3 regions of the Blautia sp. OF03-13 genome follow, and region 3 is predicted to be linked to each of the others. Evidence: a T-box and tRNA genes for the amino acid it is inferred to sense, from the RefSeq annotation. Region 3 holds a T-box; the other regions hold tRNA genes.

Region 1 (4,337 bases), on a different contig from region 3:
CCAGTCTTTCCGGATCCACAGAGTCTCACATGCCGGCTCTGCAACGTCGCCCGGGATACGGTAAATTCCGTTGTCTCCGGATGCATAGAACATAACGCCAGGATCTACGCTGTTGTAGTAGTCAACCATGTTGGTGTATTTCTTCATATACTGAGAAACATCCACCAGAAGGCCTGCGTCTACCCATTTCGTATAGTCAGCTTCCATGTTCCACCACCAGATGATGTCCGGTCGCTGTGTCTCATCGCCCATCAGAAGGGAAATTTTGGATGTTGCATCCGACCAGCCCGGCAGTGCGATGATATCGATATCCAGGTTGCAGCGGTCCTCCGTCCATTCCTGCATTTCGCTCTCTCCCTTCCTTCCGGCGATATAATGCATTATTTTGCACTATTATTTTTTAATGTGTGATATTAACGAGGTTTTTATTCTTGCGTTTTTGTCATTTTTGTTCAGTTTAGCTTTCCTTAAATGCACCATTTTGCATTATTAATTAGTGTTTTTCTACATGGCATTTATGCACGAATTTGAATCATCGCAAAAAGGGAGCCGGAAACGCCCCGGCAGACGGTTTTTCTTCTCGTCCGCCGGGGCGTCCCTGGCTTTCTTTCTTTGTTCACTTTTTCCTGTTTTTTCTATTTCTTTCTATCCCTGGCGCTTGCACGAGGAACGGCGCACCACAACCTCCCCCGAAACGAGAATCCGTTCTTTCGGCGCTTCCGGGTGCTCCTCCCGCCATAAAAATTCATGCACCATACGGCGGCCAAGCCACTTCGTATCGACATGAACGGTTGAGAAGAACGGATACAGCATCCGGTCCTCATCATCATCAAATCCGGTCAGTGCCACATCCTCCGGCACGCGCACGCCGATTTTCCGGAAGGATTCTGTCAATCTTTTGGCGATCATATCGTTGCCGCAGACAATCGCTTCCGGCAGTGTATCGTAGCTCGCCACAATCTTGTCAAAATTTTCCGGGTAATAAAAATGATCGCTCTCCATATTGGGGCGCACAAGCTCCTCATCGAGCGGAATGCCCGCCTGTTCCATCGCTGCAAGGAAACCGACATACCGGTCATGCATCGACTCATACGTGCTGCTGTGCTCACTTAGGAAACCGATCCGCGTCATGCCCTGCCCGATCAGATGGGACGTCAGAAGACTCACCGGCTGCACACCGTCCACACGCACGATATCGCCCATCGGCCGCTGTTCGATGCCGCAGTAATGGTCGAGCTGAAAGATGCGGTAACCCAGATTTACCAGTTTCTGCATATATTCCGGCGGCAGCATTTTAATGCAGAAGATCGCATCGATATTTTCATTCAGGCCGAGCGGCAGAATGCCGTTCTCCTCCTCCCGCTCCGTCACGACCGCAACGCGCGTCTGACAGTTATTGAGGCTCGCCTCCTCGGAGATGCCGCTCACGACACGGTCCCAATAAACAGCGGCATCCCGCGTACGCAGAACCATAATATTGTAATGCTTCTCCTGCGGTGCCCGAACTTCTTCCACATATACATTTTCGCCCAGATAGCCATTTCTTTTCGCCATCCGAAGAACTCTCTCCCGCGTCACCGGAGCTACCTTCGGATCATCCTTTAATGCCATGCAACCGTATTCCGGGACAGTCCCAGCTCCTTTGCCATACTCTGTATCGTTACTTTCCCCATAACTTCCTCCCTGTTTTTTCTGCGCAATTCATTTTTCTTCCGCACACGTCTTTGTCCGTAAGAAAAAAAGTGCCGTAAAACGACACTCTTACCGATCGGGGCAACAGGATTTGAACCTGCGACCTCACGGCCCCCAGCCGTGCGCGCTACCAAGCTACGCCATACCCCGTAATCATGTTTTCATTATACCAGCGAACTTCTGAAAAATCAATGTTATTTTTCCCTCTCCCGTTTCATTACATTTATTTCTTTATTTCGTGTCATATTCTCTTTTATTTTACTATATTGTCACTTTTTCTTTCTGAATATGTAATTTTTCGACGTTTTCCACGTATCATAAGTGAAAGGGGAAAATCGTATGCCATACAAACTTTCACCTCTGGCATGCCCGTCTGCAAAGACTATGTAAAAACTGAATAAAAGGAGACATCGTAATGGAAACTGAAATTTACTTTCTACTACACTCTTTAGGAATTGGTGCAAAATACCGCGGATTTCGCTATCTCGCCTATGGTATCGCTTTATGCATGGAAGACGAAGATTATCTCCTTCGGGTCAGCAAAACGCTGTACCCAAAGATCGCGCAAACGTTTCAGGTATCGTCCTCCTGCGTCGAACGAGACATCCGCACCGCTATTTCCGTCTGCTGGACCCGCGGAAACCGTGATCTGCTCTTTTCGCTTTCTGTGCATCCGGTTCTGACAAAACCGACCAATTCCGAATTTTTTGATATTTTAAGTTCTTATATCAAATACTACCGTGCTTTTCCTGCCTGTCGTCAGGAGGCATAAAAAAACGAATACAGAAAAGATAACACTTCCGCGCCCTATCATATTGGGGGATATGCATGGCGCGGAAGTGTTTTTTCTATGATAAAACGATAGAACGAAAAAAGGAGACTGCCCGCAAAGGCAGCCTCCCGATATGGATCATTTGACAGCAAACCGATTAGTTGTTGATCAGTTTGTCCTCGTTGCTCCAGCTGTACAGTTTTCTGACTTCTTCTCCGACTTTCTCTGACGGATGCTCTGCAGCTTTTCTTCTCATTGCACGGAAGTGAGCCTGTCCGCCTGCTGGGGACATATCCAGAAGGAAGTCTTTTGCGAAAGTACCATCCTGGATATCGGAAAGGATCTTCTTCATGGTCTTCTTGGTTTCTTCTGTGATGATCTTCGGTCCGGTGATGTAATCGCCGTACTCGGCTGTGTTGGAGATGGAGTATCTCATTCCGGAGAATCCCGACTGATAGATCAGGTCTACGATCAGTTTCATCTCATGGATGCACTCGAAGTATGCGTTTCTTGGGTCGTATCCAGCCTCGCACAGAGTCTCAAATCCAGCCTGCATCAGGGCGCATACACCGCCGCAGAGAACTGCCTGCTCACCGAACAGGTCTGTTTCGGTCTCAGTTCTGAAGGTTGTCTCCAGAAGACCAGCTCTTGCTCCGCCGATTCCAAGGCCGTAAGCCAGTGCTCTGTCCAGAGCTTTTCCGGTGTAATCCTGCTCAACAGCAACCAGGCAAGGAGTTCCTTTGCCAGCCTGATACTCGCTTCTTACTGTGTGGCCAGGTGCTTTCGGAGCGATCATAGCTACATCTACGTTCTTCGGAGGTACGATCTGTCCGAAGTGGATAGCGAAACCATGAGCGAACATCAGCATGTTGCCCTCTTCCAGGTTTGGCTCGATATCTTTTTTGTACATTGCAGCCTGTTTTTCATCGTTGATCAGGATCATGATGATATCAGCCTGTTTTGCAGCCTCAGCAGCGGTGTATACTTTGAATCCCTGTGCCTCTGCTTTTGCCCAGGATTTGCTGCCTTCATAAAGTCCAATAATAACATCACAGCCGGAATCTTTCAGGTTCAGTGCATGAGCATGTCCCTGGCTTCCGTAGCCGATAATTGCGATTTTTTTGCCTTCCAGTAAAGAGAGATTACAATCTTCCTGATAAAAAAGTCTTGCTGCCATTTTATTTTCCTCCATAATATATAGAATGTCTTGACCGGCGGCAGGTCGGTCAATTTATACAGCGAAAAGCATTTCTGCCTTTTGCTGTTTGTCAGGGAAATGAACTTTTCTATACAAAAATTTCATTCCTCTAGCAAACGTATGTAATGTGATCTGCGTTAATCGAGGTAACGCACATCGTGGGCTCCTCTGGAGAGTCCTGTCACTCCTGTTCTGGCCAGTTCCAGGATTTCGTATCCCTGTACCAGATTCAGGAACCCTTCGAGCTTTGACTGGTTTCCGGTCAGCTCTACAATCAGGCTTTCCTGTCCCACATCCACGATTCTTCCACGGAAGACATCGGAGATGGCGATGACATTGCGGCGTTCATTTTCATTCACACGGATTTTGACCAGCATCAGCTCTCGTCTGACACTCTCGTCCGGCTTCAGCTCTTTGATATCCCGCACATCGACAAGTTTTGCCAGCTGTTTTTTGATCTGCTCCAGAATCATTTCATCACTGCAGTACAGAACAACAGTCATTCTTGTGTATCGCGGGTCTGCTGTCACACCGGCGGTGATCGTCTCGATATTGTATCCGCGTCGGCTGAAAAGACCAGCTACTCTGCTTAAAAGTCCCGGCGTATTATCCACCAGCAGGGATAATGTTCTTTTCTGTTCCATAAACACCAACTTTCCTCCATCCGCAGGCGCC
Region 2 (4,337 bases), on a different contig from region 3:
CTTTGCGGATCTGCAGCGCGAGATCACCTCGAATGCTGTCAAAATGCTGCGTCCGGGCGGCCTCATGATGTATTCGACGTGTACCTTCGCCCCGCAGGAGGACGAGGGAACCGTTTCTTTCCTTCTGGAAAACTTCCCGGAAATGGAACTGATCGAGATGGAAGGCTACGAAGGTTTTTCAAAAGGCAATCCAGTCTGGGGAAACGGCGATCCGGAGATCGAAAAGACCGTGCGCATCTGGCCGCATAAAATGAACGGCGAGGGCCATTACCTTGCCCTGTTCCGCAAAAAAGGCGAAGCCATTCCTTATGAGACAGAAGAAAAACCGATCGAAAAGAAAAACAAAAAACAGAAAAACCGGAAAAAAGACCGCGGAACGGAAGCACCGGGTCCGTCGAAAGCAGAAAAACAGATCCTTTCCGATTTCCTGTCCCGGATGACAGCACCGATCCCGGTGGAGGAACTGGAAGTCCGTGCCGGAAAAGTATACCATTCCCCGTCCCTGCCGGATGGCGTGCGGAATCTTCATTTCCTGCGGAACGGTCTGTATCTCGGTGAACTGAAAAAAGACCGTTTCGAGCCGTCACAGCCGTTTGCCGTGACACTCTCCGCGGACAAGTTCAAAGATTACATGAATTTAAAGGCAGATGACGAGCGTACCGAAAAATATCTCCACGGTGAGACAATTTCCGTAGAGCCGGGAGAGACCGCATCGCCGTCGGGCTGGAAGCTGGTCTGCGTCGATGGATTCGGCCTTGGATGGGGCAAACTGGTCAATGGAACCTTGAAAAATAAGTACCCTGTTGGATGGAGAAAGTAGAAAAATCATGCCAGTTTTTGCAGGAAAAACGTCGAAATATTACAAAGTTATTAACAGAAATTAAAAAAGACTTTCATTTCAGACATACTTGTGTTATAATGGCAAAGTACGGCGGGAAAAAAGGCCCATTTTCCGCAGTAACTTGGAGTGACAATCAGCAACAGAACGTAATAAGTATGAGGTGTACGACATGAAAAAAAAGAAATTATTCAGCCTGGTTTTGGCCACAGTGCTTACGGCAGCAACCGTTCTGCCATGCTATGGTGCCAGTACAAAGGAGAAAATTTCAAATGCTCAGGCAGAACAGGCTGCCGCACAGTCTCAGCTTGACAGCATACAGAGCAGGATTGACGAACTCAATTCCAAAAAGGGACAATCAGAAGAATATCTTTCCGAACTGAACCAGCAGCTGGACGATCTGCAGAACCGTCTGCAGGAGCTTCAGGATCAGTATGATGCGAAGCAGAACGAACTGGTACAGATTCAGGCAGATCTGGAAGATGCAAAAGCAAAAGAAGAAGAGCAGTACGAAGCGATGAAGCTCCGTATCCAGTATATGTATGAAAATTCTTCCGGAAACGGATACATGGCAATGCTCTTTTCTTCCAAAAGCATTTCAGAGCTGATCAGCCGGGCAGAATACATACAGAAAATTTCCGATTTCGACCGCGATCTTATGCAGGAGTATGAAGACACGGTAGACCAGGTAAAAGAAAAAGAAACACAGGTGCAGGAAGAGCAGGCAGCGATCGTAGAACTGCAGCAGCAGAGCAGCGATCAGCAGGAAGCCATCCAGGAGCTGTACGCAGCAGCTTATCAGGAACTCCGTACCTACTCCGCAGAGCTGGACGATGCAAAATCCAGCGAGAGTGCACTGGTAGATGAAATCAACAGCAAAGCAGATGCAATCAACGACCTGATCCGTCAGGCGAAAGAAGAGGAGATTGCAGCGCAGAAGAAAGCAGAAGAGGAAGCAGCCGCCGCACAGCAGGCTGCCGCAGAAGCTGAGGCAGAGGCCGCCAGAAAACAGGCAGCCGAGGCCGAGGCCGCAAGAGTCGCAGCCGCAGAAGCAGCAAATGCCGCAGCGAAAGCAGATACCGATACAAGCAGCAGCTCCGGAAGCAGTTCTTCGGACAGCAGCGCATCCTCCACGACAACGGGGAGTCCATCCGCGTCAGATACTTCCAGCAGCTCCTCCAGCGGAACATACCTTGGAAGATTTAAACTGACAGGATATTGCTCCTGTTCCATCTGTACCGGACAGTGGTCCGGCGGATCCACCGCGAGCGGAACCACACCGACCGCCGGCAGAACGATTGCCATGGGCGGTGTACCATTTGGCACAAAACTGATGATCAACGGCCAGGTTTACACGGTAGAAGACCGCGGAACCGCTTACGGCCACGTAGACATCTTCTGCAGCAGCCATTCCGAGGCGCTGAGCTTCGGCGTGCAGTATGCAGATGTATATCAGCTGAGCTGAGAAACAAAGATAAGAGATATGCCGGAACAGAACTTCCGGCATATCTCTTTTTTTGACTTTCTCAGAAACTGTCATTCTAAAAGAACACCAAAAAGGCCGCAAACCCGTGTGAAATGTACCTTTTGAAGCAATAATAAAAAAAATTAAAAAAATTTCAAAAAAGGTGTTGACATTCCTATAGACATCATATATAATAGCTATTGTTGACGGACGAGAGTTCAGAAAACAAATAAAATCGAAGCGTGGCTCAGTTTGGTAGAGCGCTGCGTTCGGGACGCAGAGGTCGTGGGTTCGAATCCCGTCGCTTCGACTGGAATGAAAATGCCGAAAGCCTTGACAATCAAGAGCTTCGGCATTTTTTCGTATGTCAGAAAGAGAACAGGAAACAGTACACGAGGAGGAAATTTTTGTGAAAGCATTATTTTTTGATATTGATGGAACGTTACTGAGTGAGATTACAAAAGAAATTCCGCAGAGCGCGCTCGATGCATTGAAAAAGACAGCGGAAAAAGGAAATCTTACGTTTATTAATACCGGCCGCACCTGGTCGGAGCTGCCCGAGGAGCTGAAAAAGCTTCCGTTTTCCGGATTTCTGTGCGGCTGCGGGACCTATCTGCGCCGGGACGGCGAAATCCTGATGCATCAGACGATTCCGAAAAAGCGCTGTGAGGAAATCCCGGTTATTTTAAAGGAGTGCAGGATCGGCATGATTCTGGAGGGAACGGATAATGTTTATTTTTCGTCGGAGGTATCCCGTTTTCGGGAGGTCGAGCAGACCCGTGCCTATTTCGCTGCTGTCGGAATCGGACTCGCGGAGACAGCGGAGACAAAAGGAATCATTTACGATAAATTTTGTATCGTAACCGATGCACAGTCTGATATAGAACGTATGTACCGTGAATTTGAGCAGGAGTTTGATATCATGGACCGCGCGGCGGTGTATACGAAATCGTTCCGCACGGCTGCAGCAAAGGAACAGCTGTGGACTATGCGCTGAAACAGTTTCAGCTGGAGAAAGAAGATGCATACGTATTTGGCGACAGCAGCAACGACCTTACCATGTTCCGGTGCGGCGCACACACCATTGCGCTTGGAAAACATGATGAGATTCTGGATCCGTACACAGAGTACGTAACCGATACCGTCGAGCGGGACGGCGTGGCAAAGGCGATGGAGCATTACGGATTGATCTGACAGAAAAAAAGAAAGCGAAGGGGCGCATTTGAAAAGAAATTTTCAGGTGCGCCCCTTTGGTTGCAATTTTCTGAAAAAGGAAACAAGAAAAGCAGCGTCTGAAAAGGTATGTGCATTGCAAAGTAAAAAATTTCATGGTAATATAAAAATGAGTTTTTATGTATATTTGTAATGATACCAGGAGGTGAGCGTTCAGAAGTTCCATGGAAACAGAAAAAAATCAGATAAATAAAAAAAGCCTCAGATACCGTTTTACAGCAGGAACGATCGGAGTAAGTGTCTGGCAGCAGGAATGAATGCTCACTTGGCAAAGCCTATAAAAATTGAAAACATAAAGAGAATTTTGTATGAATATTGTGTGTAGTGGCTGCAACTTCTCAAATCCGTATACCTGTTTTTCACGTTTTGTAGGATATTATAACGTAAATGTAAAACTGGCAGGGACAGGTTCTCTGTATACAGATAAAAGCAGGATAATGAAGTATAAAACAGAGAGAGGATTTTTATAAAATGGAAAAGTATGAAGACAAAATATATTCTTTAGGTGAGGCTGTAACGGGACAGACACAGGCTATGTCACAGGCCGTACAGAAAACACTGGAAAATAATGGCGGGGTAGGTATAATGACAGGATCTTATGACCAAAACCTGTCTATTTTGTCTGTGAATAATCTGCTGTTGCATAGTACAGGATATACATTCGATACTTTCATGGAACAGACAAAAGGCTCATTGAGAAACTTCTTTTATGACGAGGAAGATAGACAGGAGCGAGACCATTTTTTGCAGCTTCACGGAACAGGGGAAGCACAGATCCTTACAGCAGACGGTACAGTGAAA
Region 3 (4,337 bases):
GAAGGCGTACCGGGGTACGACGAAAATCCGTGACGCAGTAATTCACGTTCTGCAGTGCTGAATTTTTTGCATTATTTTCTGGGATTGCTATAAACATGATTATATCGTGAATTGCTTCGGGGTGCAAGCCGGAACCGGAGGAACGCAAAACTCCACGTTGACGAAATGCGGAAATAAGGCGTAAAATAAAGAAAAATATATATCCACAGGGGGATTTTTATTATGGCATTTATTCAGGTAAGCTTCATGTCAAAAACTTTAATGCGCACCGTACCGCTGCAGGTTATTCTGCCGGTCGACAAATTTACCTTTGGGCAGCCGGAGCGCGAGGAAAAACCGTTTAAAACGCTGTATTTGCTGCATGGCATTTTTGGGAATGAGACAGACTGGGTTCATGGAACCAGAATCCAAAGATGGGCAGAGGAGAAAAACCTTGCCGTTGTCATGCCGGCCGGCGAGAATGCGTTTTATGTGGATCAGCCGTCCATCGGTGCCATGCACGGACAGTTTATCGGAGAAGAACTGGTTGAGATTACAAGAAAAATGTTTCCGCTGTCCAGAAAAAGAGAAGACACCTTTATCGGAGGCCTTTCCATGGGTGGTTTTGGCGCACTCAGAAATGGCCTGAAATATCACGATACCTTCGGGGCTGTGATCTGCCTGTCCGGTGCACTTCATGTGCTGGAAAATCCGGAAGAGAGCAGAGCGGACAGCTTTGCACATGAAGAAGGTTATTTCGGAAATCTGGTCGAAGCAGCAAAGAGTGACAAAAACCCGGCTGTTCTTATCGAGCAGTTAAAGGAAGCACGGAAAAAAGATCCGTCTGTCAATGTGCCGACCGTATTCCAGGCGTGCGGAACAGAGGACGGACTTCTGGAAGTAAACCGTCTCTACCATAAACGGATGGAAGAGAGCGGCATGGACATTGTCTACTATGAGAGCAAGGGTGGCCATGAATGGGATTTCTGGGATGAGTGGATCAAAAAGGCACTGGACTGGCTGCCACTTGAGGAAAAGACGGAAGGTCTGAACAGCGGAAACGTAAATGTTTAAAGGAAAAAGGGAGACAGGCAATGCCAGAAACGAGAAATGACGAATTGTACCGTGCGTTAAAACACAACGGTTACCCGGACGACTTCTGCCGGGAAATTGCATACCGCCAGATGAACACCGATTTTACCGCCACGCGGATGCTCGGCTATCTCTACCGCGTCACAAGCCCGCGCGCCGAGGACGTTGTCGATGAGATGCTGGCTATCCTGAGTGACCGCAAAGCATGGATTGAGAAAAAACAGTCTGAGGAAGCCCAGGCGGCAATCAGCAGAATGTATCGGGAAGGCCTGTAACCTGGGCGGGCGTTTATGCAGAAAAAGCAGAAGGAACGGGCTTGCATTCTTTTCCGGTTTCTGCTACAATCAGTGCAGTGAAAAAGCGACGAAAAGAAACAGTAGCGACAGAGCGCATTCAGAGAGAAAGCGGCAGGTGAAAGCTTTTTGCAGAATCTATCGTGAACCGGTCTTGGAGCTGTGCACCGAAGAGAAGAAAATCCATCAGGAAAAATTTATTTCGTAGGCTGCACCGGGATCTCCCGTTACAGAGAAGGTACAGAGAGCAGAGATCACGCGTATTACAAAATACAAAAATCGTGGGGTACAAATGCTTTGTGTCAGAGTGCAGGAGTTTTCCTGAATTTAGGTGGTACCGCGGATAAAAAAATTCGCCCTAAACTGCAGCTTGCGGTTTAGGGCTTTTTTCTGTTTGAAAACGAAGCATCTAACTCGTTACTTCAGTGATGAGTTAGATGCGTAAAATGTTGTATAAAAGCTTAAAATCGGACAGGCTGGAATGTTCTCGCGTCTGGAAGATTTCAGATGTTGAAAACCCAAAGAATAAGGAGGAAATCAGAAAATGAAACTTGAAAAATTAGTAGGAGAGCGCTTCAAAGAAAGACCTGCTGACTGTGTCATCGACAGCCATGCTATTATGGTAAAAGGCGGATACATCAAATATATGGCAAACGGAATCTATTCTTCCTATCTGCCGCTGCGCCGCATTGTGCGCAAAATCGAGCAGATCCTGCGCGAGGAGATGGACAAAATCGACGGCCAGGAGGTGCAGTTTCCGGTTGTCATGCCTGCTTCTCTGTGGGATGAGTCCGGCCGTTACGATAGCATCGGCGATGAGCTGCTGCGCTTCACCGACCGCAACAATGCCAAAATGGTACTCGGCATGACCCACGAGGAGGCAGCCGTACACCTTGTACGCGAGTATGCACAGAGCTACACCAAATATCCGTTTATGATCTATCAGATCCAGACAAAATTCCGTGATGAGGCCCGTCCGAGAGCCGGACTGATCCGTGTGCGTGAGTTTACGATGAAGGATGCTTACTCCTTCCATACCAGCCAGGAAGATCTGGAGCAGTATTACGAGAAATGCCACGCAGCATACGAGCGCATCTTCGAGCGTGTCGGCGTGCCGGAGGTGGTATCTGTCAAATCCGATTCCGGTATGATGGGCGGCAACATCTCCCATGAGTTCATGCTTCTGACTCCGGTCGGAGAGGATTCCATCGTTCTGTGTGATTCCTGCGATTACAGAGCCAACATGGAGGCAGCTGAGAATATTTCCGACATCGCAAGAGACGCAGAATCCGCTGCACTCGAAAAGGTTTATACACCGAACGTCCACACCATTGAAGACGTCTGCAATTTCTTCGGAGACGAGACAAAGAACTCCTGCAAAGCCGTTGTTTATCAGCAGAATGTCGATGATAAATACGTTGTCCTTTTCATCCGCGGCGATCTCGAAGTCAACGAGACGAAGCTGGTCAACTTCCTCGGCGAGCAGGTTCACGCAGCCGTGATCACCGAAGAATGCGGACTGAACGCAGGCTATATCGGACCGGTGAACCTGAAGGTGAACGGAGATGCCGTTGTTCTCTATGATAAATCCCTCGAGGGAAGAAACAACCTTTCCTGCGGAGCCAACGAGGCAGAGCATCATTACAAAGGACTCGACATGGAGCGCGACGTTCCGAATGCCGAGTATCACGATTTTGCAAAAATCCAGGAGGGCGGCATCTGCCCGAAATGCGGCAAAAAGACCGTGAAGATCTCCAGAGGTATCGAGGTCGGAAATATCTTCCAGCTTGGAACCAAATATACAAAATCCATGAATATGACCTATGTCGATGCAAATGGCGAGAGCAAGACCCCGATCATGGGATGCTACGGTATCGGTGTCGGCCGTCTGGCAGCATCGGTCTGCGAGGCACATCACGATGAGTACGGCCCGATCTGGCCGAAAGCTATCGCTCCGTGGCAGGTACACCTCTGTGCAGTCCGCGTCGATGACGAGGAAGTCAGAGCATATGCGGACAAGTTGTACGAGGATCTGCAGAACGCAGGCATCGAAGTGATCTACGACGACAGAAGCGTCAGAGCCGGCGTAATGTTTGCCGATGCCGACCTGCTCGGCATTCCGCTGCGCATCATCGTAAGCCCGAAAAACATGAAACAGGGCGTTGTCGAGGTTGCATCCCGCGATAAGACTCTGAAAACACAAATTCCGCTGGAAAATGTAATGGAAGAGATTAAACAGTATCTGTAATGATTCAGAACCATGCGACAGGGAAGAAAAATCGCGATGGGGCTCGGAAGAAGTTCGACAGGAGAAAACACGATATGGAACTCTGGGATATCTATGATGAAAATAAACAGCCGACCGGCCGTACGATGAGACGGAATGACTGGCATATGAAGCCGGGCGAGTTTCACCTGACCGTACTCGGCGTAATCGCAAGACCGGATGGGACCTTTCTTATCACAAAACGTGTCATGACGAAAGCCTGGGCACCGGGCTGGTGGGAGGTTTCCGGCGGCGCGGCACAGGCAGGAGAGAGCTCCTGGGAGGCCGTGCGCCGTGAGGTCAGAGAGGAAACCGGACTCGATGTGAGCAAGGCTGACGGCGGTTATCTCTTTACCTACCGGCGCATCAACCCGGATGAGGGAGACAATTACTTTGTCGATGTTTATCGCTTCGTGATGGATATCAAAGACGAAGATCTTCATCTTCAGGAGGAAGAAACAGACGGCTACCGTTTTGCTACATTGGACGAAATCAAAGGGTACGCCGCAGAAGGTAAATTCCTGCATTACGACAGCATCCGCCAGGCATTTGAACTGTAACAGAAAAATAAGATAAGAAAAACGCGTTCCCGCCGGAAACCACAGGGGTTTCCGAAAACGGGAACGCGTTTTCTTAGCCTTAGAGCGTGTCTGAAAAAGGCTTTTCGCAAGCAGTTTATTGCAGTTAATCGCGATTGAATACTTCGC

The links. A T-box is a leader RNA that pairs with one kind of tRNA and senses whether it is charged. The one in region 3 lies ahead of DXA55_RS10820 (proline--tRNA ligase), so its partner is inferred to be a tRNA-Pro.
Region 1: it has a tRNA-Pro gene. The T-box ahead of DXA55_RS10820 (proline--tRNA ligase) is inferred to sense a tRNA for this amino acid. The anticodon was not compared.
Region 2: it has a tRNA-Pro gene. The T-box ahead of DXA55_RS10820 (proline--tRNA ligase) is inferred to sense a tRNA for this amino acid. The anticodon was not compared.

What each region holds. Positions count from the first base shown of each region.
Region 1 is NZ_QTVR01000002.1:102,389-106,725, reverse strand. Features, by position in the region: gene DXA55_RS01810 (extracellular solute-binding protein) at 1-345, opposite strand, end outside; gene DXA55_RS01805 (substrate-binding domain-containing protein) at 646-1,611, opposite strand; tRNA gene DXA55_RS01800 (tRNA-Pro) at 1,769-1,842, opposite strand; gene DXA55_RS01795 (sporulation initiation factor Spo0A C-terminal domain-containing protein) at 2,108-2,464, shown strand; gene ilvC (ketol-acid reductoisomerase) at 2,622-3,641, opposite strand; gene ilvN (acetolactate synthase small subunit) at 3,800-4,306, opposite strand.
Region 2 is NZ_QTVR01000003.1:192,836-197,172, forward strand. Features, by position in the region: gene DXA55_RS03520 (RsmF rRNA methyltransferase first C-terminal domain-containing protein) at 1-820, shown strand, start outside; gene DXA55_RS03525 (PcsB-like coiled-coil domain-containing protein) at 1,011-2,303, shown strand; tRNA gene DXA55_RS03530 (tRNA-Pro) at 2,540-2,613, shown strand; gene DXA55_RS03535 (HAD hydrolase family protein) at 2,713-3,300, shown strand; gene DXA55_RS18050 (HAD family hydrolase) at 3,285-3,497, shown strand; gene DXA55_RS03540 (response regulator) at 4,008-4,337, shown strand, end outside.
Region 3 is NZ_QTVR01000012.1:72,293-76,629, forward strand. Features, by position in the region: gene DXA55_RS10810 (alpha/beta hydrolase) at 223-1,053, shown strand; gene DXA55_RS10815 (hypothetical protein) at 1,074-1,346, shown strand; T-box leader at 1,426-1,728, shown strand; gene DXA55_RS10820 (proline--tRNA ligase) at 1,909-3,612, shown strand; gene DXA55_RS10825 (NUDIX hydrolase) at 3,687-4,190, shown strand; gene DXA55_RS10830 (dicarboxylate/amino acid:cation symporter) at 4,315-4,337, opposite strand, start outside.